3 regions of the Lactococcus sp. bn62 genome follow, and region 1 is predicted to be linked to each of the others. Evidence: predicted binding sites of a transcription regulator. Region 1 holds the regulator's gene; each other region holds the start of a gene.
What was found. The regulator Rex, encoded in region 1, represses fermentation and respiration genes when NADH is low (regulators of the CRP and FNR family bind a similar motif). The targets are predictions, from matches to a motif close to TTGTGAANTANTTCACAA.
Positions count from the first base shown of each region.

Region 1 (4,200 bases):
GCTTCAGCAGTTTCCACAAACTGGTCAACAAAGTCGTAATATTGGTCCCCATAAACACGGGCGTGACGATTTCCAAGATACATTGAATCTTCCAAGAGTTCTTTACGGTTAGTCCCTGCATCAATAACGATAGGAAGAACTGATGCTGGATCGATACCGGCTGCTGCAGTATAAACCATTAATTTACCAACAGAGATATCAACACCTTGTGTTCCCCAGTCGCCGATACCGAGAATTCCTTCAGCATCTGTCACAACAATCAGACGGATATTGCGATCGCCCGCTGCATTTTTCAATGTTTCTTGGATATTTTCTGGATGGTTAATATCAAGATATGCAGCATATTGTGGATCTACAAATAGACGGCTGTAGTTTTCGATTGTTTCAGCAATAACTGGATCATATACGATAGGATTAAACTCTACGATATGTTGGTTAAACAAATAGTAGAACAAAGTACGGTTTGTATTGAAGATTTCCATCAAGAAATGGCGTTTCTCTAAATCAGATGGTTTTTCCAAGTAATGTTGGTAAGTTTGTTCTGCTTGTTCTTCAAGTGTTTGAACATAAGGTGGCAAAAGACCAATTAAGCCAAGTTCCTTACGTTCTTCCATAGTAAATGCTGTTCCTTTATTTAAAAAAGGATTGTTTAAAATTTCATGTGCACGCATTCGTACGTCCTCCAAATTTATTATTCCTATAAGAAATTCTTACAAAATGTATTTTAATACTTATAAAAAATTATAGTCAAACCTTTGGGTTATAATAAATATTATTTATAACAAATCGATAAACTTGTGATAGAATATAAGGGTCAAAGGAGCGTTTAAACTAATGAATTTGCATGATTTCGAGTATTTTAATGCCTTAGGGGACTTGTTGTCTTTTACTGCTGTTTCTAATCATTTTGGGGTAAGTCAGCCGACAATTACCTACGCTGTAAAGAGATTGGAACAATATTATAACTGTAATTTAATATACAAAGATCCTTCTCACCGAACAGTTGTCCTAACAGATGAAGGGAAAATATTGAAAATTCATATCGAAAGTATTTTGGAAGAGTTGGCACTCACGCAAAGAGCCATCGAGCATTCTAAAAATCATCAAAATCATATTGGTTTCCCCCCTATTATTCGAGCAAAAATTCTGGCTCAACTCTTAAACGATAAGGAGGCGATTAGCTTTTTATCTAAGTTTGATTTAGTATCGGGTGGCTCGGAGGAACTTCTGGCCAAACTTATCTCCGGCTCAATTGATTTTAGCCTTATAGGCAGCATTGCTCCCCTGATGCACCCCAACCTTTTTGTGAAATTACTTTACCAACGCGAATTTTATATCTTTGTCTCTAAAGATAACCCACTTGCCTCACGTCAAGAAATTTCATTTAAAGAAGCCTTGGATTATCCTTTTATCCTGCTTGATGAAAGTTTTGTGCATATGGAAGCTTTCCAAAATTTGAATGAAAAATACAAGAAAAAAGCAAAAGTTCTCTTTAATTTTTCGGATATCCATACTATTGGCCAACTGGTCAACTCAAATGTTGGCATAACCTTGATGACCGATTTTCTTCCCTTTGCCGATATGGATAGTCTTATAAAGATACCACTAATACCTGAAGATAAGCAAATTTTTCATGTTCAATATGCTTATTTAAGAAGTACACTTCTCAATGCGGACTTGAAAGAATTGATTCGCTTACTGGATGAGCTAAATGAAAAAATAAATTGAAGAGAAAAGAGATTTTTTCTCTTTTTTCTTTGTTAAATTTTCTCCGTTTTTTTCACAAACTTTCGCCAACCGCATAATTCCGGAAAGAATTGTTTGACAAGCCCCACTCAAAAAAGGTAAAATATTCACAAAGACTATGTAAAGGAGATAACATGGCTGGCTCCCAAGTTAATAAACAACTACCCAAGGCAACGGCAAAACGTTTGCCTCAATATTATCGCTTGTTCAAACTTTTAGTTGATGAACAAGTAACACGCACAAACTCACAACTTATTTCGGAAAAAATTGGTGTGGATGCAGCGACGATTCGTCGCGATTTTTCACTCTTTGGTGAGCTGGGACGTCGAGGCTATGGTTATGAAACACGCGCTTTACGTGATTTCTTTGGAGAATTACTCGGACAAGATCAAGAAACGCATATCGCACTCGTAGGAGTCGGTAACCTTGGACGCGCCCTTATTAATTATGAATTCCAAAACCGCAATAAAATGCGCGTTACCCAAGCTTATGATGTTCCAGAAAATCCACTCGTTGGTACAACAACTTCTACAGGTGTGCCTATCTACGACATCGCTGACTTCTCTAAAAATATTAAAGATTCAAAAATCAAAACAGCAATTATTTCTGTCAATAAAGAGAACGCTCAAGAAGTCGCAGATATCCTAGTTAAATCAGGTATCAAAGGTATTCTTAACTTTTCACCCTTGCGCTTGCAAGTTCCTGAAGATGTTGTCGTTCAGTCAATTGACTTAACGAAAGAACTTCAAACCCTCTTATTCTTTATGTCAAATAAAGACATCAAATAAGTTGAGAGCTTAAAAATAAAAAAGTACATAGGAAGGTTGACTTCCTATGTACTTTTTATTCGCCCAATAAACCTTCTTCTCTAAAGCTCAAATAAGAAGCCTGGCCTGTAATGATATGATCTAAAAGTTGTATACCTAAAGCATCGCATGCTTGCTTAATCTTCTGTGTGAACAGCTTGTCTTGTTGACTTGGTTGGGTAATCCCGGAGGGATGATTATGTGCAATGATGATCCCTACAGCTAAATTTCTTACCGCATGATGTAAAATTTCCCGGGGATTGGCAATGGAATGGTTCACAGCACCAATAAAAATCGTTTTTTTCTGAATAATGCGATGCTGTGCGTCTAGGTAGATTGCGACTAAATTTTCCTGTTCAAAATCAGACATCTCATCTGCTAAACTCAACCCAAATTGGCGAGATCCTATTACTTGTCCGTATCTTTTTCTTTGGGTCGTATGGATTCGTTTACCCAGTTCAATCATCGCCCGAATTTCCAAGGCTTTGATAGGCCCAATACCGGAGATTGCTTTCAACTCTGTTAGAGAAGCCCGACGAAACTCTTCTAAACTGCTAAAGGTTGTCAAAACCCGTGCAGCAAGTTCCATAACATTTTCTTTTTTACTGCCTGTTCGGAGTAAAATGGCTAAAAGTTCTTGTTCACTCAGCTTTTCTGGTCCAAAAATGTTCAATCTTTCTCGGGGTCTCATCGGATATTGTTCTTCTTTAATGTGATACACGACTTTCTCCTTAATCATTTATACGAAAAAAGAGTGTAGGTATCACTTTTTTAGAAAATAAAAAAGTGGATTTTTATAACCCACTTTTTTATTTCGTTTTTATTCCACTGTTACAGCTTTGGCGAGGTTACGTGGTTTATCAACATCCAACCCTCGTTGGACAGTTGCGTAGTATGCAATAAGCTGTGTGGGTACCACCATTGATATCGCTGAAAGATAAGGATGAACGTTATTGATAACGATATCATCATCTTCACGCGCTACAGCTTCTTCGACAATCGTAATTGCTGAAGCCCCACGTGCCACTGTTTCCATAACGTTTCCACGGGTGTGTGCCGCAACTTCTTCATTATTTGAAATAAGGGCAATAACAGGTGTACCATTTTCAATCAAGGAAATTGTTCCGTGTTTGAGTTCACCAGCAGCAAAGCCTTCACATTGGATATATGAAATTTCTTTTAATTTTAGACTGGCTTCCATAGAGACAAAATAATCTTGTTTGCGTCCGATGTAGAAGGCATTTCGTGCTTCTGGTAAAAGCTTGGCTACAACATCGGAAATCAATTCCTTCTCTGACAATGTAGATTCGATAGATTGTGCCACGAGTGAAATTTCCTTAACCAAGTCAAAAGCAAGTGACTTAGGATTTTGGTCTGCATCACCTACAGCTTTTGCTAGGAAGGCGAGCGTTGCAATTTGTCCAGTGTAAGCTTTTGTAGAGGCCACCGAAATTTCAGGCCCCGCACCAATCAGCATTGTGTGTGTTGCTTCACGTGACAATGTAGAGCCAGGAACATTTGTGACCGTTAAACTTGGATGACCAAGCGCATTTACTTTTACCAATACCTGACGGCTATCTGCTGTTTCACCGGACTGTGAAAGGAAGATAAACAAAGGATTTTTGCTTAATAGTGGCATACCATAGCC
Region 1 covers NZ_CP120417.1:1,102,722-1,106,921, reverse strand. Annotated here, with positions in the region: gene P3G65_RS05820 (malolactic enzyme) at 1-671, opposite strand, end outside; gene P3G65_RS05815 (LysR family transcriptional regulator) at 835-1,728, shown strand; gene P3G65_RS05810 (redox-sensing transcriptional repressor Rex) at 1,881-2,534, shown strand; gene radC (DNA repair protein RadC) at 2,590-3,273, opposite strand; gene glmS (glutamine--fructose-6-phosphate transaminase (isomerizing)) at 3,373-4,200, opposite strand, start outside.

Region 2 (4,200 bases), 160 kb from region 1:
CTATAGATGTACTTTGTGAATAAGATATGGCTGATACCATAGAAAAGAATACTGCAAGAGAGGAGTACAAGAGCACCAATCCAGAGGGAGTCTCTCTCAAAGAGAAAGTTCCCAGAAGTTGGCCAAGAATTTTCACCGTTGGAAAACTGCAAGACAGTATTAATGTTTAAGTAGGTTAAAGGGATCCATTTAACGATTGTTTTCATCGCTTCATGCGTATGGATAACAGAATAAGTGACCAGCAGTAAAGCGATAATCGCTGAAGGAATATAAGCTTTTCTGATAAACTGTGAGAGGAGCTGTCCTAAACTTGTAATAAATAGGATGGCCAGAAGCAGATAGAGCAGGCGCCAGAGCAACTCCTCGCCCTGAAATACATCATAAATCGCCCCAACGACAAAGTTAGGAAAGTTCCAAGAGCCCATGCCAAACTGGAGTCCAGCGATGAGCGCAAAAACTAGCAAGGCAGAAAGAATAAGTAGGAGTACAAAGCCAGCAGGGATAAATAGATGTTGGAAATGAAACATTTTTTTATCCTTTTTCATCAAATGGTAATAGCGCAAACCGTTTGGCATCTCCATTGCCAAGGTATCTCCACAGATAAAAGTCAGCAGGATTAGACCATAAAGTCCACCTAAGCCAATCAAAATATAGAGGGCAGCGCCGATGCTGGATGGGTTTACCCCTGGAGCTTGAGTAAAGTCTTGCCCACTGTCTAGGACTTGGTGGTACCATTTGGAAGTTGCCTTGAAATACTCATATCCCCCACCAAAAGGAATCTCTTCACCATTTTTTTGTGCTTCCTCTAACTTTTTAATTCTTTGTTCATTATAAAGGTTATCTAAACGCCAGAATTCATTGTAATTATTTACTTCTAATGCTTGAAGTTTTGCCTTATCTAATTTTAACTCATCATTGAGTTCTCTTAAGAGTTCTTCAGCGTTTTCTGGAGGATCTCCAGATTCAATAAAACTTTTGAGTTCCCTGATACTTTTTTCGCTGGCTTTGATATTTTCCTGTGTTGTATCTTCCAATCCTAAACCATTAGGGGGATGAGTTCCTACAGTTTTAAAAGCAACAAACTGAAAGATTAAGCCGATGAACAGTAAGGAAATCAGGACTTTATTTTTATTACTGCTTACAAATTTTTTTAGTATAAACATATTTTTTCCTCATGAAAAGAACGAAGGGAAACATATGCTATTTTCCCTCTCACCATTTTTTCATTTGCTTAGTAAGTATGATAAATGTAGTCTTGATAGTAACGCGTTCTGTTTCTGTTAAGATAGAGAGGTGTTACTCTGACTCTATAGCCATTTCTGACCCTTAATTCACGGTAATGTGTCTGTAGAAGACTTCCTCTGACATTGTATACTTTTTGTCGAACAACAGTTCCTACCCAGACTCGAGGTGCAGGCCTTTGAATGTCATTCGCTTGTACTAAAGCCGGACCTGACGTGAGTGCAAGAGCTGTGAGAGCAGTAATAAGCAGTTTTTTTAGTTTTTTGTTTGACATGTAATTTACTCCTTTTTCTATAAATATTGATGTTATATTGAGTGTTTCCTTTCAATGCCTAACATCTTTTTTGCCTTACACTATATAAGACGTAAATACATCTTACTTTTCACTAAAAATATACCTTGTAGAATATAAAACAAAAATATCTTATTATTCTAAAAAGACAGTGTTATTTTCCCTTTTCGTAAGTTAAGCGCTTTATTGATGATATATTTACTCTATAAATTTGAGTTGCATTGAAGGAGAAAAGAATGAAAATTGGTGTAGTAAAAGACTTGAAACAAGGGGAAGCACGAGTCGGAATGACGCCGGAAAATGTAAAAATTTTGGTAGAGGTCGGGCATACGCTATATGTCGAAAATAATGCAGGTTTTGGTGCTGGTTTTCCAAATGAGCAGTATATCGCAGCGGGAGCCAAGATAGTGGAACGTGAAGAAACATGGGAAGCAGAAATGATGGTTCGCGTAAAAGAGCCCTTAGAGGAAGAATATCAATACCTTAAAGAGGGACAAATAATCTGGGGATTTTTACATTTACCTGCAAATAAAGCTTGTGTTGAAAAAATGATAGAAATGAAGGTGACTGCTTTTTCGGCTGAAAATATCGCTACGGAGGGAACTTTTCCATTACTCAAACCCTTGAGTGCAATTGCGGGACGACGTGCCGTTAATATTGGACAATATTATCTGGAAAAACAACATGGGGGACAAGGAATTCTACTTCCAGGCATTCCCGAAAGTGGTATCGAGGCAGGACATATCGTTATATTTGGTGGTGGTACTGCAGCTGAAAATGCAGCAGATATTGCTTTGAGTATTGGTTGTTCCGTCCTTATTTTAGAGCTGAGTGATACACGTATTCAAGAGCTGGAAACGCGTTATGCGGGTAAAAAGCTGCAGATCGTCAAGTCAACAACCGAAGCACTTGAAGAGCACATAAAAAAAGCAGACGTTTTTATTTCAACAATTCTGATTCCTGGGGCTAAACCACCAAAGCTTGTGAAAGAGTATATGGTCAAATCAATGAAACCAGGTGCTGTGATTGTTGATATCGCTATTGATCAAGGAGGGACGGTTGAAACTATTGATCACGCAACGAATCATGCAGAACCGGTATTTACAAGACACAATGTCATTCATTATGCAGTGCCAAATATGCCAGGGGCAACACCTCGGACTTCAACTCTGGTAATGTCTAAAGGGAATATAGAATACTTGAAGCAGATTGCCGACAATGGTTTAGAAGAAGCACTTAATCTTAGTGAATCGCTTCGCTCTGGTATGAGTGTCTATAAAGGAACAATAGTGTCGCATGCGTTGGCTGATTCGATTGGGCTTCCTTATACAAAAATTAAGTAAAGATTATTGGGGCTTCCCAATGATCTTTTTGCTTGCATGAAAGGTATGGAAGCGTATAAACCTTGAAATATGATATAATGAGACAAAGATTATAAATAAAAGAACAGGAAGGTATTTGTTTGGCTAGACATTCCGTAGAATTTAAGTTGGAAAATCCAGAAGATGCAGTTTTACTTTTTGGTTCACAGGATAAAAATGCACAGTTGATTGAATCTCAACTTGCTGTTGATATAAACTATCGCGGAGAGCGCGTACAGATTTTTGCTGATAATGAAGTAGCGCCTGAGCAAGCACGTAAAGTTTTACAGGCTCTTTTAGTTTTGATTTCTCGTGGTTTACCTGTCCATAGCTCTGATGCGATGATTGCAGTTAAAATGGTGCTTGAAGATAATATCGAAAATTTCATTACACTTTATGAAATCGAGCTCACTAAAGATGCTGTTGGTACACCAATTCGGTTAAAAAATGTGGGGCAGAAGCTCTATGTAGACAGTGTGAAGCAGCATGATGTCGTCTTCGGCATTGGTCCTGCGGGGACCGGGAAAACCTTTTTGGCTGTCGTTATGGCAGTCCAAGCATTGCGTAATGGTCAGGTGAAACGCATTATTTTGACACGTCCGGCTGTAGAGGCTGGTGAAAATCTGGGGTTCTTACCGGGAGATTTGCAAGAAAAAGTAGATCCTTATCTGCGTCCTGTTTATGATGCACTCTTCCAGATTTTAGGAAAAAATGCAACGGAACGTATGATGGAGCGTGGGATTATTGAAATTGCACCTTTAGCTTACATGCGTGGACGTACTTTAGATGATGCCTTTGTTATCTTGGATGAAGCGCAAAACACAACAACGATGCAAATGAAAATGTTCCTGACACGTTTGGGCTTCAACTCAAAAATGATTGTCAATGGTGATATTTCACAGATTGATTTGCCGGCTAAGGCTAAATCTGGTTTGATTGACGCAAAAGAAAAACTTTCTGGTTTAAATAGTATTGATTTTGTCTACTTTACAGCTAAGGACGTCGTTCGTCATCCTGTTGTAGCTCAAATTATTGATGCTTACGAGAAAAAAGGAGAGTAAGATGTCTGAAGGTTATGTTCTCGACTTACGTAAAATATTAGGCCCGCGCCCACTTGTTGTTGCATGTGCTAGCATAATTATCTATAATGAAGATGGAATCTTGCTTCAGAAACGTAAGGATACAGGGTGTTGGTCTTATCATGGGGGTTCAATCGAACCTGGAGAAACAGCAGAAGAAGCTGCGAGCAGAGAGCTTTTTGAAGAGATAGGTTTGACTGTAGGAAACATGGAGCTATTTACCGTA
Region 2 covers NZ_CP120417.1:943,697-947,896, forward strand. Annotated here, with positions in the region: gene P3G65_RS05080 (hypothetical protein) at 1-1,163, opposite strand, end outside; gene ald (alanine dehydrogenase) at 1,771-2,877, shown strand; gene P3G65_RS05090 (PhoH family protein) at 2,997-3,956, shown strand; gene P3G65_RS05095 (NUDIX hydrolase) at 3,958-4,200, shown strand, end outside.
Region 2: a site for Rex is predicted at 1,642-1,659, ahead of ald (alanine dehydrogenase). Genes of this name have one in related genera too.

Region 3 (4,200 bases), 940 kb from region 1:
GGTTTTACAGAACCATATATTGAAGTTTGAACTTGTGTTTCACGAACGGCCAATTGCTCAAGCATGTGGTCGACAAAGCCAAATTGCAACATGCCGTGGTCTGTGACGACAAAAGCACGCTCGATATTAGGCATTTCTTGTAGGTAAGAAATAGAGTTGTTTTCGTAGTAAATTTCTTTTGGCAGACGAACCCATTGTGGGCGATTACGACGACGTGCCACTGTTTTGATATTCAATAGATCATATGTACTCAAATTGTGTGAGATTGAATTTTTCCCCCATGAACCAGTTCCTAAAGTCAGCGATGGACGCATTGCATCAGTATAGATATCACCAACGCCTCCAATAGAATCTGGTTGGTTAACTAAGATACGTGCAGCACCAATAGCATCAGCATATTCTTTCACAAAAGGATCGTCTTGTGCACCTATCTGGATAGCCGCATTATGCCCAGCGCCTTGATAAGCCAAAAGTTTCTGAACGATGGTGGTACCATTTTCGCGTGAGGTAGATTTGTAAATTGACAAAAGCGGGCTAAGCTTTTCAGAAGAGAGAGCTTCACCAATGTTTTTTTCTTCCAATTCAAAGAGAAGAACATCTTTTCCTTCAGGTACTTTTACGCCTGCTTGTTCAGCAATCCATGGGCCAGGACGGCCGGCAACTGGACCAGTTACTCCGAAGCCCTCACCCGCACGCTCAACAAAAACAAATTTTTCGATGGCTGAATAATCTTCCTTTGGAACATTGTAAGCACCGTGAGCTTGAAGTTTTTCGAGGAATTCATCGTAAATTTCTGCAGCAACTACAGCAGAGTTTTCGGTAGCGCAAATCATGCCGTTATCAAAACGTTTAGAAAGTAGCAGGTCTTCAACTGCACGATCCACATTTGCAGTAGCATCAACGAAGACGGCACCATTACCTGCTCCCACTCCTAGTGAAGGGTTGCCTGACTTGAGTGCTGCATTAACCATTCCGGGTCCACCTGTAGCTAGAATAGAAGCAATACCGTGGTTTTGGATAAGTGCAGTAGTGTTGTAAAGACTTGGATCTTCGACCCATTGGATAAAGTTCTCAGGTGCCCCAGCTTTTAGGGCAGCTTCGTAGACAATACGTGCGGCATGAGAGGAACAATTTTGGGCTTGAGGATGAAAGGCGAATACGATAGCATTTCGTGTTTTTGCTGTTAAAAGTGATTTGAAAATTGTTGTAGAAGTAGGGTTGGTTGTTGGTACAATTCCTGCAAGCACACCCAAAGGGGCTGCAATTTCTACTGAGCCAGCAACTTTGTTCTCGCTGATTACTCCTACTGTTTTATCATTTTTAATTGAATTATAAACAGATTCTGAAGCAAAGCGGTTTTTAGTATCCTTATCCTCAACGATTCCTCGCCCTGTTTCATTATGAGCTTCGTGCGCAAGTTCCAGGGAATGTTCGCTTGCCGCTAAGGCCATTGCTGCGACAATTTTATCTACTTGCACTTGTGTGTAGCCTTCAAATTGTAAAGCGGCTTGATGTGCTTTTTTGACAAGACCGTCTGTATATTGCTCTGCTTTTTCCGCAAGTACAGCTTTATCAGCGGTTGTTAGTTCTTTTTTGGTATTCTTGCTTGACATATTTAAATTTCTCCTTTGTGAAATTTATCACGTATTATTTTAACAAACTTTGAAAGTGCTGTCAAATAATATTGTGTAAAACCACACAAACTTTTTTTGATAAAATACTATCTGCATTTTAATGATAAAAAAACCGCCTTAAGGGCGGTTTTCATTAGAGTGTTGGTAAAATACATGTGCCCTCTGGGCTATAAAAATCTTTTTGCTTAAGTGTGAGCATTCCTGTTTTCCTATTACGGCGGAAAAGACTAATATTATCGCTATCTTGATGTGCTACGATAATAAAATCTTCTGTACTGTTGAAATTGAAATCGCGGGGCGTTTCCCCTTCAGTTTTTACAATATCTTCTAAAGTTATCTTTGTCCCTAAGGGGCTCACACTGTAGATGGCGATAGAATTATGTCCACGATTTGAAGCATAAAGAAATGCACCATCGGAAGAAAGACGGAGAGCAGATGCGCTCTTTGTGCCTTCAAAATCTACTGGAAGAGTACTGATTGTTTCCAGTGCAGCAAAGCGTCCTTTTTCTTCATTATAGCTGAGAACAGTTACAGTAGAAGAAAACTCACCAATAGCATAAGCAATCTTACCATTGGGATGGAAAGTAAGATGACGTACTCCAGTACCTGCAGGCATACGATAGAGGCTTACAAGAGAGAGCTTGCCTTCTTCACCAACAACATCGTAAACTGTAATCTCATCTGTACCCAAATCACAAGTAACTAAGCGTCCGTCAGGTGTAAGATCTGTGTAATGCACGTGAGGGCGTTCTTGGCCAGGGTGTACTTTTGATCCCTCGCCTTCATGTTTTACAGTGTCTGTTAAGGTAAGCGACCCATCTTTTTGAATTTTGTAGACACGGATTTCCCCTAAGTGATAATTGGCACCGTAAACAAAACCACGTTTATTATCAACGGCTACATAGCACAGAGGTGCGCCAACACTAGTAACATAGTTGAGAAGCTCTGTTTTACCTCTTTTATAGCTGAGAGCAGCAATACCGCCACCATTTTCATCTGCAGCACAAGTGTAAAGGTGCTGTTTTGTTTTGTCCAAAGCAAAATAAGTAGCATTTTGAACATGAGCAACTTCAGTTAGATTAGAAAGTTCTTCCTTTGCAATATCTAGGTCAAAACTATAAATCCCCTTTGATTCACGCTTAGTGTAACCGCCAACTAGAATTTTTTCACGCATATCTTGGCTCCTTTAACATTTAATATTCGTATAATTATTTTATCATAAATGAGCGTTTTCAGGAAACTAAATCTCTTGGAATTTGCGAAGATAGGACAGCCAACAAAATGACACAACAAGCTCTTGCAATAAGGGAGTGTTTAGTGTATAATAGTACTGTTGTCTATGGGCAATAATTTCACATTTTGACTTGACAGTGTCGTAGTGCACTTGTGTAGCGGCATTGGCTGACAGTTAAAAGAGGAAAAACTATTTTAAAAGGAGACATTAATATGTCAGTTATTTCAATGAAACAACTTCTTGAAGCTGGTGTTCACTTCGGTCACCAAACTCGTCGTTGGAACCCAAAAATGAAACCATACATCTTCACAGAACGTAATGGTATCCACGTTATCGACCTTCAAAAAACAGTTAAACTTGTTGACGATGCTTACAACTATGTACGTAACGCTTCATCTGAAGGTGCTGTAGTACTTTTTGTTGGTACTAAAAAACAAGCTTCAGAAGCTGTTAAAGAAGAAGCACTTCGTGCTGGTCAATACTATGTAAACCACCGTTGGCTTGGTGGTATGCTCACTAACTGGAATACTATCCAAAAACGTGTAGCACGCCTTAAATCAATCAACAAAATGGAAGAAGACGGAACTTTCGAAGTATTGCCTAAGAAAGAAGTTGTTCTTTTGAACAAAGAACGCGAACGTCTTGAAAAATTCATCGGTGGTATCGCTGACATGCCTCGCATCCCAGATGTGATGTACGTTGTTGACCCACACAATGAACAAATCGCTATCCAAGAAGCTCAAAAATTGGGAATCCCAGTTGTAGCAATGGTTGATACAAATGCTGACCCAGATCCAATCGACGTTATTATCCCAGCAAACGATGATGCTATCCGTGCAGTTAAATTGATCACTGCTAAAATGGCTGACGCTATCATCGAAGGTCGTCAAGGCGAAGATTCAGTAGAAGCTGAACTTGCGGTTAAAGATACTGCTGCTTCAGAAGAATCACTTGAAGAACTTGCTGAAATCGTTGAAGGCAAATAATTTGTAATGAATAATACAGGCGAGGCCCTACGCCTCCCTGTTTTTTTATAAAATATAATAATAGGAGAATTATACAATGGCAGTAACAGCAGCTCAAGTAAAAGAATTGCGTGAAAAAACTGGTGCAGGTATCATGGATGCTAAACGTGCACTTGTTGAAACTGATGGAAATATGGAAGCAGCCGCTGAGCTCCTTCGTGAAAAAGGTATTGCGAAAGCTGAGAAAAAAGCTGACCGTATCGCCGCTGAAGGTTTGACAGGTATCGCTGTAAATGGTAATACTGCAGCACTTATCGAATTGAACTCAGAAACAGACTTCGTTGCTAAAAATGAACAATTCGTTGCT
Region 3 covers NZ_CP120417.1:2,038,127-2,042,326, reverse strand. Annotated here, with positions in the region: gene adhE (bifunctional acetaldehyde-CoA/alcohol dehydrogenase) at 1-1,613, opposite strand, end outside; gene P3G65_RS10620 (lactonase family protein) at 1,768-2,808, opposite strand; gene rpsB (30S ribosomal protein S2) at 3,081-3,854, shown strand; gene tsf (translation elongation factor Ts) at 3,931-4,200, shown strand, end outside.
Region 3: a site for Rex is predicted at 1,629-1,646, ahead of adhE (bifunctional acetaldehyde-CoA/alcohol dehydrogenase). Genes of this name have one in related genera too.